Regions from separate parts of the Pseudomonas sp. SL4(2022) genome, predicted to be linked through region 1. Evidence: riboswitches for the same ligand, from Rfam matches in the RefSeq annotation. Region 1 holds a riboswitch; the other holds the start of a gene.
The links. A riboswitch is a leader RNA that binds a small molecule or an ion and turns the genes downstream of it on or off. The one in region 1 is predicted to bind cobalamin.

Region 1 (7,048 bases):
GCCTACGGCCTGGCGGTGATCAGCGCGAAGCAGCCGGACCGCCTGCTCGCCGCTCGCAGCGGCAGCCCGCTGGTGATCGGTCTGGGCCTGGGTGAGAACTTCCTCGCGTCCGACCAGCTGGCTCTGCGTCAGGTCACCGACCGTTTCATGTACCTGGAAGAAGGTGATATCGCCGAAATCCAGCGCGACAGCGTGCAGATCTGGGATGTATCCGGCCAGCCGGTGGTACGCGAAAGTGTGCAGTACCACGAAGGTGCCGAGGCCGCCGACAAGGGCGAGTACCGCCACTTTATGCTCAAGGAGATCCACGAGCAGCCCAAGGTTGTGCAACGCACCCTGGAAGGCCGTCTGGGTTCTGACCACGTACTGGTTCAGGCCTTCGGTCCGCAGGCCGCCGAGCTGTTCGCCAAGGTGCGCAACGTGCAGATCGTCGCCTGCGGCACCAGTTACCACGCCGGTATGGTCGCCCGTTACTGGCTGGAAGGCCTGGCTGGCATCCCTTGCCAGATCGAAGTGGCCAGCGAGTTCCGCTACCGCAAGGTGGTGGTACAGCCGGATACCCTGTTTGTCAGCATTTCCCAGTCCGGTGAAACCGCCGACACCCTGGCCGCGCTGCGCAACGCCAAGGAGCATGCGCCTGGCCAGGGCGGCTACCTGGCCAGCCTGGCGATTTGCAACGTAGGCATCAGCTCCCTGGTGCGTGAATCCGACCTGACCCTGCTGACCCAGGCCGGCCCGGAAATTGGCGTGGCTTCGACCAAGGCCTTCACCACCCAGCTGGTCGCACTGATGCTGCTGACCCTGTCCCTCGGCCAGGTGCGTGGCACCCTGGATAAGGCCCTGGAAGCTGAACTGGTCGAAGAACTGCGCCGTCTGCCAACTCGCCTGGGTGAAGCCTTGGCGATGGACAGCGTGGTGGAGAAAGTCTCCGAATTGTTCGCCGAGAAGCACCATAGCCTGTTCCTCGGCCGTGGCGCGCAGTACCCGGTGGCGATGGAAGGCGCGCTCAAACTCAAGGAAATTTCCTATATCCACGCCGAAGCCTACCCGGCTGGCGAGCTCAAGCACGGCCCGCTGGCGTTGGTGGACAGCGACATGCCGGTGGTCACCGTGGCGCCGAACAACGAGCTGCTGGAAAAGCTCAAATCCAACCTGCAGGAAGTGCGCGCCCGCGGCGGCGAGCTGGTGGTGTTTGCTGACGAGCAGGCCGGCATGAGCAATGGCGAGGGCACCCATGTGGTGAACATGCCGCATATCCACGACGCCCTGGCGCCGATCCTCTACACCATTCCGCTGCAGCTGCTGTCCTACTACGTCGCCGTGCTCAAGGGCACCGACGTCGACCAGCCGCGCAACCTGGCCAAGAGCGTAACGGTTGAGTAAGCAGGAGCCAGCCGATGCGGCGTGAAGATCTAAAGAGCAAGCAGGCTCAAGGCGTGCTCTTTGATACCCATATCATCGCCAACCCGGCCAATACCCGGGAATGGATCGTGCTGTTGAAGAAAGGCGCAGGCACCAGCTTCTTTCTGGTCGATGACCAGGAGCAGGTGGAGTCCTTCGCCGATCTCAATGGGTTGATCGAGGAACTGCGTTTACTGGGGATCAAAGCTGCGGAGATTCATCTCTAGCAGCCTGTTAATCGTCTGCCGACCTGAACAGGTGCCGATGCTCAGCGTTATAAAGCGCTGAGTCGGCAAACTGTTCGGCATGCAGCACGCGGCCGACGAGGATCAGCGCCGTGCGGCGAAAGCCCTTGGCGCGCACCTGTTCCACGATGGTGGCGAGGGTGCCGCTGACCCAATCCTGATCCGGCCAGCTGGCGCGATGCACCACGGCAATCGGGCAATCCGCGCCGTAATGCGGCAGCAGCTCAGTGACGATCTTGCTCAGGTGCACCACGCCCAGGTGGATGGCCATGGTCGCGCCGTGGCGCGCCAGGTCGCCCAGCGCCTCGCCCTCGGGCATGTTCGACTTGCTCGCGTAGCGGGTGAGAATCAGCGTCTGCGACACCTCGGGCAGGGTCAGTTCGCTTTCCAGCAGGGCAGCACAGGCGGCCGTGGCCGTCACCCCTGGGATGATCTCGAAGGCGATGCCCAGCCGGCGCAGGTGGCGGATCTGCTCACCAATCGCGCCATACAGCGACGGGTCGCCGGAATGCACGCGGGCCACATCCTGGCCTTTGTCATCGGCCTGGCGGATCAGCTCGATGATTTCATCCAGATGCAGCTCGGCGGTGTTGATCACCTGTTCGGCGCTATGGCCCTGTAGTACCGCCTCGGGCACCAGCGAACCGGCATAGAGAATCACCGGGCAGCTGCGCAGCAGGCGTTGGCCTTTGACGGTGATCAGCTCGGGGTCGCCGGGGCCGGCGCCGATAAAGTAGACGGTCATGACAGATCCTTGGGTGCACTCGACGCCAGCGCGCAGGTGGCGCTGGCGTTGCGGGTTCTTTCGCCGAGCAGACGCGCCGGTTGGCCGCTCAGGTGTTCAGCCAGGGCCAGGGCGCAGGGTTCGGCGACGGCCGGGCTGCCGGTGGCGACCAGGGTCAGCGGCGAGCCTTGCACACCCTGCTGATAGGGTTGCAGTTCTTCGGCACTAAAGCAGCTCAACTGCAAACCGAGGCGCTGAGCCAGTGCCAGCAGGCCCGGCTCGCTCTGTTTGTGCGTGATGCTGGCCAGCCCCGCCAGGTTATCCACAGTCAGGCCATGCGCCTGCAGGCTGTGCAGCAGCAGGTTGAGTAAGTCCTCCACATTGCAGCCACTGCGGCAGCCCAACCCGGCGACCACCTGAACGGCGGCAGCGGGGCGAGTATGGGCAGGGCTGGACATCATCAAGGCGACTCGGTGTGTGCGGCGGCGTAGCTCAACATGGCGGCCGGCACCGGTCAACCGCGATTGACCGGCCGCCATGGCCTGCGTAGCCTTGTCGCGTTCGAGGTTCTTCGTGGGCATGCCCATGAAGCTAAGAGGGAACAAGGTTGATGCCTTGGCTGCCCCCGCAACTGTAAACGGTCCAAAGCCCTTCGATACACCACTGCCGTATGGCGGGAAGGTGAAGGGTCGCGCAATGCGCAGACCGTGAGCCAGGAGACCTGCCTCGTCACGTTTTCGACAACCGGGCGGGGTGATCCGGTGGTGTTGGCTGACGCCCCGTGGCTGTCATGTCTGTGCCACCTCCTGCTCGTCTTTCTTTCGACGTCACGCAGGACTCGCCATGCAAACCCTCGCCAAACTCCCCGTCACCATCGTTACCGGCTTTCTCGGCGCCGGCAAAACCACCCTGCTGCGGCATATGCTCGGCCATGCCGACGGGCGGCGTATCGCGGTGATCGTCAACGAGTTTGGCGAGCTGGGCATCGACGGCGAAATCCTCAAGCAGTGCTCCATCGGTTGCAGCGAAGAAGAAGCCAACGGGCGCATCTTCGAACTGGCCAACGGCTGCCTGTGCTGCACCGTGCAGGAAGAGTTCTTCCCGGTGATGCGCGAGCTGGTGGCACGTCGCGGCGAGCTCGACCATATCCTGATTGAAACGTCGGGTTTGGCCCTGCCCAAGCCACTGGTACAGGCCTTTAACTGGCCGGAAATCCGCAACGCCTGCACGGTGGATGCGGTGATCACCGTGGTCGACAGCCCGGCCGTGGCCGCAGGCACCTTCGCCGCCTTCCCCGATCAGGTCGATGCGCAGCGCAAGCTCGACCCCAATCTGGACCACGAATCGCCGCTGCACGAGCTATTCGCCGACCAACTGGCCAGCGCCGACCTGGTGATACTCAACAAGGCCGACCTGCTCGACGCCGCCGCCCTGGCGGCGGTGCGCGCGGAAGTGGCGGAAGAGCTGCCGCCCGCAGTGAAAATCATCGAAGCCCATGGCGGTGAGCTGCCGCTGGACGTGCTGCTGGGGCTGAACTGCGAGACCGAGCTGCATATCGAGGGCCGCAAGACCCACCATGACCTGGAAGGCCATGAAGACCACGATCACGACGAGTTCGCCTCGTTCCACGTGGAACTGCCTGAAGCCGAGGAAACGCGTTTGCTGCAAGCGCTGAAGGAGGCGGTCAGCAAACACGGCATCCTGCGCATCAAGGGTTTTGCGGCGATTCCCGGCAAGCCGATGCGCCTGCTGCTGCAAGGCGTCGGCCAGCGTTTCGATAAACACTTCGACCGCGCCTGGCAGGCCAATGAGCCGCGCATCACCCGCCTGGTGGTGATTGGCCAGACCCTGGATCAGGCCGCCATCGAAGCTGAGCTGCAAGCAGCGCTGGCCTAAATAGGTGGGAGGGGCTTTAGCCGCGACTAGGCCCGACCCCACCCACAAGAAGAGCGATCATGCATCTATTGCGCACCCAACCCGGCAGCCAGCTGCCGGTCGACAGCATTGCCGACCTCGGCCAGACCCCGGCCGAGCTGGTGATTCTGTGCACCGGCGATTCGCAGTTGTCGCTGTTGGCGGAGGTGGCGCGGCAGTTGCCGGCGGATTACCCGAGCCTGCGCCTGGCCAGTCCGGCGCAGCTGAGCAATCACGCCTCGGTGGACTTCTACGTCGAGCAGGTGTTGCAGCACGCCAAGGTCATCCTGATTTCCGTGCACGGCGGCGTCAGTTACTGGCGCTACGGCATCGAGCGCTTGGTCGAACTGGCCGAGCGCGGCGCGCAGGTCATCATGGTGCCGGGTTGCGACAACCCTGATCCAGAACTGATGGCGTTGAGTAGCGTGCCGCTGGCGGAGGCCGAGCGGCTCTGGCAGTTCCTGCGCCAGGGCGGTGCGGCCAATGCCCAGCAGCTGTTCAACTGCATCGCCAGCCACTGGTTGCAGCGTGACTACCCCTGGGGCGAACCGCAGCCGCTGCCGCGCGTGGGCCTGTATCACCCGCAGCTGAGCACCCCGAGCCTGGTCGATTGGCAAGCCCATTGGCAGGTCGGTGCGCCGGTGGCGGCGCTGCTGTTCTACCGCACCCAGGTGCAGGCGGCGAATACCGGGTTTATCGATGTGTTCTGCCAGCGCTTGCAGGCCCAGGGCCTTAATCCGCTGCCGATTGCCGTGGCCAGCCTCAAGGAAGCCGCCTGCCTGGCTCAGGTCGAGGACTGGCTGGACGAAGCCGATGCCCGTCTGATTATCAACACCACCGCCTTCGCCCTGTCTAACCCGGAAGCGCCGAGCGCACGACCTTTCCGCCGTGATATTCCGGTGCTGCAAGCCATTTGCGCGCTGGATAACCATGAGCAGTGGCAAGCCAATGCTCAAGGCTTGGGTTCGCGTGACTTGGCCATGCATATCGTGTTGCCCGAGCTGGACGGCCGCCTGATCACCCAGCCGATCAGCTTCAAGGGCCTGGCCTGGCGCAGTGAGCGCAGCCAGAGCGATGTGGTTTGTTACCAGCCGCATTTACCGGGGATGGATTTTGTCGCCGAACTGGCGCGCAACTGGGTCGCCCTGGCGCACAAACACAACGCCGACAAGCGCATCGCCCTGGTGCTGGCCAACTACCCGACCCGCGATGGGCGCATCGGCAATGGTGTTGGCCTGGATACCCCGGCGGCGGCGCTGAATATCCTCAAGGCGCTGCAACAGCAGGGCTACCCGGTTGCAGGGTTGCCCGACAGCGGTACCGCGCTGATCCACCAGTTGCTCGGCGGTGTGACCAATGAGTTGGACAGCCTCGACGCGCGGCCCTGCGCCCAGAGCCTCGCGCTGGATGAGTACCTGGCGTTCTTCCACAGTCTGCCGCAAGCCAACCAGCAGGCGGTGCGCGAGCGTTGGGGCGAGCCGCAGCAGGACCCGATGTTCCGCAGCGGGCGGCTGATGATCGCCGGCCTGCGTTTCGGCCTGACCTTTGTCGGCATCCAACCGGCCCGTGGTTATCAGCTGGATGCGGCGGCGGTATATCACGACCCCGATCTGGTGCCGCCCCATGGCTATCTGGCGTTCTACTGCTGGCTGCGAAAGGCCTTTGCCGCCGATGCAGTGATCCACGTCGGCAAGCACGGCAATCTGGAATGGCTGCCGGGCAAGAGCGTCGGGCTGTCTGAGGAGTGCTGGCCGAGCGCGATTCTCGGCCCGCTGCCGAATATCTACCCGTTTATCGTCAACGATCCGGGCGAGGGCGCCCAGGCCAAGCGCCGTACTCAGGCGGTGATCATCGATCACCTGATGCCGCCGCTGACTCGCGCGGAAAGCTACGGCCCGCTGCGCGATCTGGAGCGCCTGGCCGACGAGTACTACGAAGCCAGCCAACTCGACCTGCGTCGCGCCGCCGAATTGCGCGGCGAGATTCTGCTCAAGGTGCGCGAGGCCAGCCTCGACCGCGAGCTGGGCCTGCAACTCAATGAAGACCCCAACAGCTGGCTGCCGCAGCTCGACGCCTACCTGTGCGATTTAAAGGAATCGCAGATCCGCGATGGCCTGCATGTGTTTGGCGAATCACCGGCCGGTACCCTGCGCCGCGACACCTTGCTGGCCCTGCTGCGCATTCCCCGTGGCGACGGCCAGGGCGCCAACGCCAGCCTGCTGCGCGCCCTGGCCCGCGATCTGGAGCTGGGTTTCGATCCTCTCGACTGCGACATGGCTGCACCTTGGCTGGGGCCGCGCCCGGCGATGTTGCAGGGCCTGAGCGATGACAGCTGGCGCAGCGCCGGAGATGCCCGTGAACGCTTGGAGCTGCTGGCCTTGCAGTTGATTAGCGCGGCGGATTTTGAACCCGTTGGTGCGGAAAGCACCCAGGTGTTGCAACGCCTGCGTGAACAGATCGCACCGCTGCTGGATGCCTGCGGTCCGGCCGAAATGCACGGCCTGTTATCGGCGCTAAACGGGCGCTTTGTCCCCGCCGGGCCGAGTGGCGCGCCGAGTCGCGGCCGCCTGGATGTGCTGCCCACCGGGCGCAATTTCTACAGCGTCGATGTGCGCAACCTGCCGACGCCGACCGCCTGGCGTATCGGCGTGCAGGCGGCGGACCGGCTGCTGGAGCGGCATCTGCAGGACCACGGCGACCACCTGCGTCAGCTCGGTCTGTCGATGTGGGGCACGGCGACCATGCGCACTGGCGGCGACGATAT
Region 2 (7,048 bases), 2.1 Mb from region 1:
TCGAGATGGACGAGGTTATTGCCCGCGTTGCCCAGGCAGTCGTAGCGGCTGATCGCATCTTGCTGATTACCGGTGCCGGGCTGTCTGCCGATTCCGGTTTGCCCACCTATCGCGGCCTCGGCGGTCTGTATAACGGCCACACAGCGGAAGGTTTGCCGATTGAGGCGGCACTCTCCGGTTCGATGCTGCAGCGTGATCCTGCGTTGTGCTGGAAATACCTGGCGGAGCTGGGCAGGGCCTGCCTGGGCGCGCAAGCCAATGCAGGGCATCACGCGATTGCCGAGCTGCAGCGCAGAAAACCGCAGTGCTGGTTGTTGACCCAAAATATCGACGGCTACCACCGCGCTGCAGGTAGCCCGATGGAGCGGGTTATCGAGATTCATGGTGAGCTGGCGCCGCTGTATTGCCAGTCCTGCGGCGCTGTCGACGCCGAACTGGCGGAGCACCTTGAACGGCCGCTGCCACCCAAATGCCGGCAATGCGCCGGGGTGCTGCGTCCGCCGGTGGTGTTGTTCGAAGAAATGCTGCCTGAGCAGGCCATCACCACACTCTATGCCGAAGTGCGCAAAGGCTTTGAAGTGGTGATCAGTATCGGCACCAGTGCGAGCTTTCCGTATATCGTCGAGCCGCTGCTGCGCACCCGCCAGGCGGGCGGCTTCACCGTGGAGATCAACCCGCAGCGCACCGACTTGAGCGAGCGGGTGGACGTGCATCTACAAGGGCGGGCGTTAGATGTTTTACCGGCACTTCTGAGTCACATTTAGATCCATAGAATTTGCAAATGTATGCCATAGAGGGCATAGTCGTTTACTTGTGAAATTCATCGACACGGTCGTGCCCATGCTCAAACGCCTCGCACCCCTCGTGCCTCTCGCACTTTCCATGGTTCTGGCCGCTTGTGCCAACCACGCACCTCAATCCGTATTGAGTAGTGAGCCCGAAGTCTTCTCTTCAACAGATCTGGCCGGCTTTGATGAACAAGCCAAAGAAGCCGCTCTCGGCGATTTCACCGAAGAAAAATCCTACAAACTGCCACAGCTGGCTGACAGCATCCTGTCCCATGGTCTGTCACTAGTAGGGACGCGTTATCGCTTTGGTGGTGTCTCGGTCAGTTCCGGTTTCGACTGCAGCGGTTTTATTGGTTATTTGTTCAAAGAAGAAGCGGGCATGCAGTTGCCGCGCTCTTCGCGGGACATGATCAATATTGATGCTCCGCTGGTATCACGTGACGAGTTGAAACCGGGCGATCTGCTGTTCTTCAGTACCAGTGGGCGAAATCGCGTCAGTCATGCCGGCATCTACATGGGTGACAACCAGTTCATCCACTCCAGCAGCAGCCGCAGCGGCGGTGTGCGGGTCGACAGCCTGGAAGACCGTTATTGGAAGCGCACTTTCATCGAGGCCAAGCGTGCATTGGCCATGGCACCCGGCGATAACCTGGTGCGTCACCCCTGAGCCTGTGGACGACTGTCCAATGTGCAGTCGCTTCTCAGGTTTGCTCATCTGATGCATCTCGATAGTTTTCAATAACCTGCCAAGTAAAGCTAAAGCTTGCACTACGATGTGCAAGCCGGCAGAGTAGGGCGCATCCCGGCTCAGGATCGCCTTATCCATGACCGCTATTGCCCGTTTCAGCCTGCTGGTCGTCGTCGCGCTGCTCAGCGCCTGCTCCAGTCGTGCACCTGCTCCAATCCCGCCACCCGTTATGCAAACACCCAACAGCAACTTTAACGGCAATGCTGATGACGTGTTGTTTCGCGCCCTGGGCTTGGTCGGTACGCCATATCGCTACGGCGGCAACACTCCGGATGGTGGCTTCGACTGCAGTGGTCTGATTGGTTATGTCTACCGCGATGCCGCGGGCATCAGCTTGCCGCGCTCGACCCGTGATCTGATCAGCATGCGCGTCCCGGCTGTCGGCCGCGACCGCCTGCAAAGCGGTGATCTGGTGTTCTTTGCCACCAATGGCGGCAGCCAGGTCAGCCATGCTGGCATCTACGTCGGCGATGGCCGTTTTGTTCATGCACCTTCCAGCGGCGGCACTGTGCGCCTGGATAGCCTGAGCAATTCGTATTGGCAGCGCACTTATCTAAATGCCAAGCGCGTGTTCTCCCCGGAACTGGCGCGCAACCCCTAACAGCCTTGGTTTGCAGAGGGAGTAGGCATGACTAATCAAACACTCAATCTCGATACCGGCCTGTACCAATACCTGCTGGATGTCTCGCTGCGTGAAACACCGCTGCTCAAGCGCCTGCGTGAGGAAACCGCACAGTTCAGTACTGCTCGCTGGCAGATTGCCCCCGAGCAGGGACAGTTCATGGCCTTGCTGGTACAGCTGACTGGGGCGCGGCGGATTGTTGAGGTCGGCACCTTTACCGGCTATAGCGCCATCTGCATGGCCCAGGCCATGCCCGAGGATGGCTGGTTGATCTGCTGTGATATCCCCGGCGAGTACAACGCCACGGCCGAGCGTTACTGGCTTGAGGCCGGGCTAAGCTCGCGTATCAAGCTGCGCCTGGCTCCGGCCTTACAAACCCTCGCAGCACTGGAGGCTGAAGGTCTGGCTGGCAGTATTGACCTGCTGTTTATCGACGCCGACAAGGTCAATTACCCAACCTATCTGGAACATGCCCTGCGTCTGGTGCGCCAGGGCGGGCTGATCCTGTTCGATAACACCCTGTGGAGCGGGCGTGTGCTTGAGGAAAACCCCGAAAGCGCCGACACCCGAGCCATTCAGGCGCTCAACCTGGCGCTGCGCGATGATCCGCGCCTCGACCTCTCCCTGTTGCCGTTGGGCGACGGCCTGAGTCTTTGCCGTAAACGCTGAACCCGTATGCCTGAACCGATTCGTCTGCCCGAACAACCTGATGCCTGCGAGCTCTGCACCCGCGCTGCCACGTTGACGCGTCACCATCTGATCCCCAAGGCGCTGCACAACAAGGTTTATGTGCAGAAACGCTTCGGTAAAAGTGAGCGCATCAGCGCCACGCTTTGGGTCTGCCGCGCCTGCCACAACCAGATTCACCGGCTGTTCAGCGAAAAGGAGCTGGCGTTGACTTACAACAACCGCGACAGCTTGCTCAGCGATGAGCGTTTGCGAACCTTTGTCGAATGGCTGGCGAACAAGCCTGCGGGCTTTATGCCGAGGCACTGAGCTGCGCTGTTTGTGTACACGTGACGCAATGGGCGGCGCATTCGTTTGACGCTTAATCATGAACTCTCTAACCTTCGCGCCTTGTAGCAGGTGCCCCCAACGCATTGCGTGTGCGGGGTGAAACAGGGAAGTCGGTGCGCTGTGCGTGTGAACGCCCGCTATTCCGACGCTGCCCCCGCAACGGTAAGTGAGTCAAACGCCGCAAGAGCCACTGTGCGTGATGCATGGGAAGGTGCGGTCGTGAGCCATTCGGCTCGCTCACAAGCCCGGAGACCGGCCTGCTGCAGTCCACGGCATCGCGGAGGGCGATGGCTGGCGTGTGGTGTGCGCTGTGCGCAGGCCCGCGCTTTCCCTATCCCCGCATGCTTTTTCCAGCCAGATCGCCCTGTGGCGGTGGAGCAGTGCGATGACTGAATCGATTGAACGGGACGCCCGGCACAAGGCGCGCATGGCCCGCAAAAAAGCCCTTATCGATGAAAAGATTGCCCAGGCCCAGGATGAGTACGGCCTGCTGCTGGTGCACAGCGGCAATGGCAAGGGCAAGAGCAGCAGCGCCTTCGGCATGGTTGCTCGCGCCCTGGGCCACGGCCTCAAGGTGGGCGTGGTGCAGTTTATCAAGGGTGCAGCCAGCACTGGCGAAGAAGCCTTCTTTCGCCGTTTTCCCGATGAAGTCAGCTACCACGTGATGGGCGAAGGCTTTACCTGGGAGACCCAGGATCGCCAGCGTGATATCGACAAGGCGCGCGAAGCCTGGACGGTGGCGGCGCAGCTGCTGAATGATCCGGCCATTGGCCTGGTGGTGCTCGACGAGCTGAATATCGCCCTGAAATACGGATATCTGGAACTCGATGCGGTGCTCGCCGACATTGAAGCGCGGCCGCTGCTGCAGCATGTGGTGGTAACCGGTCGCGGCGCGTTGCCGGGGATGATCGAGGCTGCGGATACCGTGACCGAGATGAGCCTGGTCAAGCATGCGTTCAAGGCCGGGGTTAAGGCGCAAAAGGGAGTCGAATTTTGATCCGCGCCCGCTCTTGCCCCGCGTTATTGATCGCTGCACCGGCCTCCGGCCAGGGTAAGACCACAGTGACCGCTGCCTTGGCGCGTTTGCATGCACGCCAGGGCAAGCGCGTGCGGGTGTTCAAATGCGGCCCGGACTTTCTCGACCCGATGATTCTTGCCCGCGCCAGCGGTGCGCCGGTGTATCAGCTCGACCTGTGGATGGTTGGCGAGGCCGAGAGCCGTCGTCTGCTCTGGGAGGCGGCGGGTGAGGCCGACCTGATTCTGATTGAAGGGGTGATGGGCCTGTTCGATGGCACGCCTTCGGCGGCCGACCTGGCCCGGCACTTTGGTGTGCCGGTGCTGGCGGTGATCGACGGTTCGGCCATGGCGCAGACCTTCGGCGCCATGGCCCATGGCCTGGCGACCTTCCAAGCGGATCTGCCGTTTTCTGGCGTGCTCGGTAACCGGGTTGGCAGTGTGCGGCATGGCGAGATCCTGCGTGATGCGCTGCCGGCCTCGATCCGCTGGTACGGCGCATTACCACGCAGCGCCGAGGTCGGTTTACCGAGCCGCCATCTCGGCCTGGTTCAGGCGGGCGAACTGCTCGACCTGGATGCCCGTCTGGACGCCGCCGCCGATGCTTTGGCTGCCAGTGCCGATACCAGTCTGCCGCCGCCAGTCAGCTTCGCTGCACCAGAGCATGCAAGGCCCGCGCAATTGCTCAAGGATGTTCGGATTGGCGTAGCACGCGACAGCGCTTTTGCCTTTCTCTATCAGGCCAACCTCGATTTGCTGCGCGCACTGGGTGCCGAATTGCAGTTCTTTTCGCCGCTTACAGATGAGCAGTTGCCGGATGTCGACAGCCTGTATCTGCCCGGCGGTTACCCGGAGTTGCACCTGTCCACGCTTGAAGCCAACCAGCCCATGGCCGAGGCAATCCGCGCTCACCACGAGGCAGGCAAACCGATCCACGCCGAGTGCGGCGGCATGCTCTATCTACTCGACAAACTGACCGACAAACAGGGCGCCAGCGGGCAGATGCTCGGTTTGCTAAACGGCGAGGCGACCCTGCAACCACGCATGACCGCCATGGCCTTGCAACAGGCTGAGCTGCCGGAAGGGCTGCTGCGCGGCCACAGTTTTCACTACTCGGCGCTCAGCAGCGAACTACAACCACTGACCCGTGGCGAGTGCCCGAACTATAAGCGCACCAGTGAGGCGGTCTATCGTCAGGGGCGGATGACCGCCTCCTATATTCACTTCTATCTGCCGTCCGACCCGGTTGCCGCTGCCGCGCTGTTTTGTCCCGGTGCGCCGGCATGAGTGAGCAGGCCTTCAGTGCCGAAGAGCGCGCGGCGGTGTACCGCGCCATCGCTGAGCGCCGCGATATGCGCCATTTCAGCGGTGGCGAGGTGGCTCCCGAGTTGCTCGCGCGCTTGCTCGAAGCTGCGCATCAGGCGCCCAGCGTGGGCTTGATGCAGCCCTGGCGGTTTATTCGCATCACCCGTCCGGCCTTGCGCGAAGCGATCCACGGCCTGGTAGAGGAGGAACGCACGCGCACCGCCGAGGCGTTGGGCGAGCGCAGCGACGAGTTTATGCGGCTGAAAGTCGAGGGTATTCGCGACTGCGCCGAACTGTTGGTGGTGGCCCTGATGGAGGGCCGTGAGGCTCATGTGTTTGGCCGCCGCACCTTGCCGGAGATGGACCTGGCATCCCTGGCCTGCGCGATTCAGAACCTCTGGCTGGCGGCCCGTGCAGAGGGTTTGGGCATGGGCTGGGTGTCGCTGTTCGAGCCCCAGGCCCTGGCGGATCTGCTCGGCATGCCGACCGGCAGCAAGCCATTGGCGGTGCTGTGCCTGGGACCCGTGACGGAATTTTATGAGGCACCGATGCTGGTTCAGCAGGGCTGGGCCGAGCCTCGGCCGCTCAGCGAGTTGCTGTTCGAGAATCAGTGGAGCACGCCATGAGCCTGGTGCTGAGTACCTGCGCCGGGGTCGTTCTGGATGCGATTTTGGGCGAACCCAAGGGCTGGCACCCGCTGGTGGCCTTTGGTCGTATGGCCGAGCGCATCGAGCAGCGCTTCAATCCGGCGGGTGGCGGGTGGCGCAGCCATGGCGTCAGCGCCTGGTGCCTGGCGGTGTTGCCGCTGACCCTGCTGGCCTGGCTGTTGAGTGAGATCAGCGGGCTGGGGTGGGCGGTGGAAATCATTGCCTTGTACGCCGCCCTGGGCCTGAAAAGCCTGGGCGAGCATGCCATGCCAGTGGCGCAGGCGCTGCGTCTGGGGGATTTGCGCCTGGCCCGCGAGCGGGTTGGCTATATGGTCAGCCGTAATACTGCGCAGCTGGATGCCACGGGTGTGGCCCGCGCTGGCAGCGAATCGGTGCTGGAAAACGGCAGCGACGCGGTGTTCGCCGCGCTGTTCTGGTTTGTGCTGGCTGGCGCACCGGGGGTGGTGCTGTATCGCCTGAGCAATACCCTGGACGCCATGTGGGGCTATCGCAATGAACGCTTTGAACGCTTCGGCTGGGCCGCTGCAAAGATTGACGATGCACTCAATTACCTGCCTGCACGGCTGGTCGCATTGACCTATGCGTTGCTGGGTAAAACCCTGTTGGCGTTGCGTTGTTGGCGCACCCAGGCGCCGCTGTGGGACAGTCCCAATGCTGGCCCTGTGATGGCAGCGGGTGCAGGGGCACTGGGCGTCAGCCTGGGTGGTGCGGCGGAGTACCACGGCGAGCTGCATGTGCGGCCTGATTTGGGCGACGGTCCACCGCCCCGCGCACGGGATATCGAGCGGGCAGTCAATCTGGTTTACGGCGGCGTGCTGCTGTGGCTGGCACTGCTAATGCTATGGGGGCTTGCTTATGCTTGAACATGGTGGTCGCCTGCGCGCGG

Region 2: it holds a riboswitch for cobalamin, as region 1 does, so the genes downstream of both, cobO (cob(I)yrinic acid a,c-diamide adenosyltransferase) here and cobW (cobalamin biosynthesis protein CobW) in region 1, are expected to answer to the same signal.

What each region holds. Positions count from the first base shown of each region.
Region 1 is NZ_CP113060.1:1,741,975-1,749,022, forward strand. Features, by position in the region: gene glmS (glutamine--fructose-6-phosphate transaminase (isomerizing)) at 1-1,383, shown strand, start outside; gene OU997_RS08400 (hypothetical protein) at 1,398-1,628, shown strand; gene cobM (precorrin-4 C(11)-methyltransferase) at 1,636-2,391, opposite strand; gene OU997_RS08410 (cobalamin biosynthesis protein) at 2,388-2,951, opposite strand; cobalamin riboswitch at 2,918-3,114, shown strand; gene cobW (cobalamin biosynthesis protein CobW) at 3,214-4,266, shown strand; gene cobN (cobaltochelatase subunit CobN) at 4,326-7,048, shown strand, end outside.
Region 2 is NZ_CP113060.1:4,078,239-4,085,286, reverse strand. Features, by position in the region: gene OU997_RS19310 (NAD-dependent deacylase) at 1-764, shown strand, start outside; gene OU997_RS19305 (C40 family peptidase) at 841-1,455, shown strand; gene OU997_RS19300 (C40 family peptidase) at 1,613-2,137, shown strand; gene OU997_RS19295 (O-methyltransferase) at 2,165-2,827, shown strand; gene OU997_RS19290 (hypothetical protein) at 2,834-3,154, shown strand; cobalamin riboswitch at 3,226-3,451, shown strand; gene cobO (cob(I)yrinic acid a,c-diamide adenosyltransferase) at 3,561-4,172, shown strand; gene OU997_RS19280 (cobyrinate a,c-diamide synthase) at 4,169-5,476, shown strand; gene bluB (5,6-dimethylbenzimidazole synthase) at 5,473-6,120, shown strand; gene cbiB (adenosylcobinamide-phosphate synthase CbiB) at 6,117-7,025, shown strand; gene cobD (threonine-phosphate decarboxylase CobD) at 7,018-7,048, shown strand, end outside.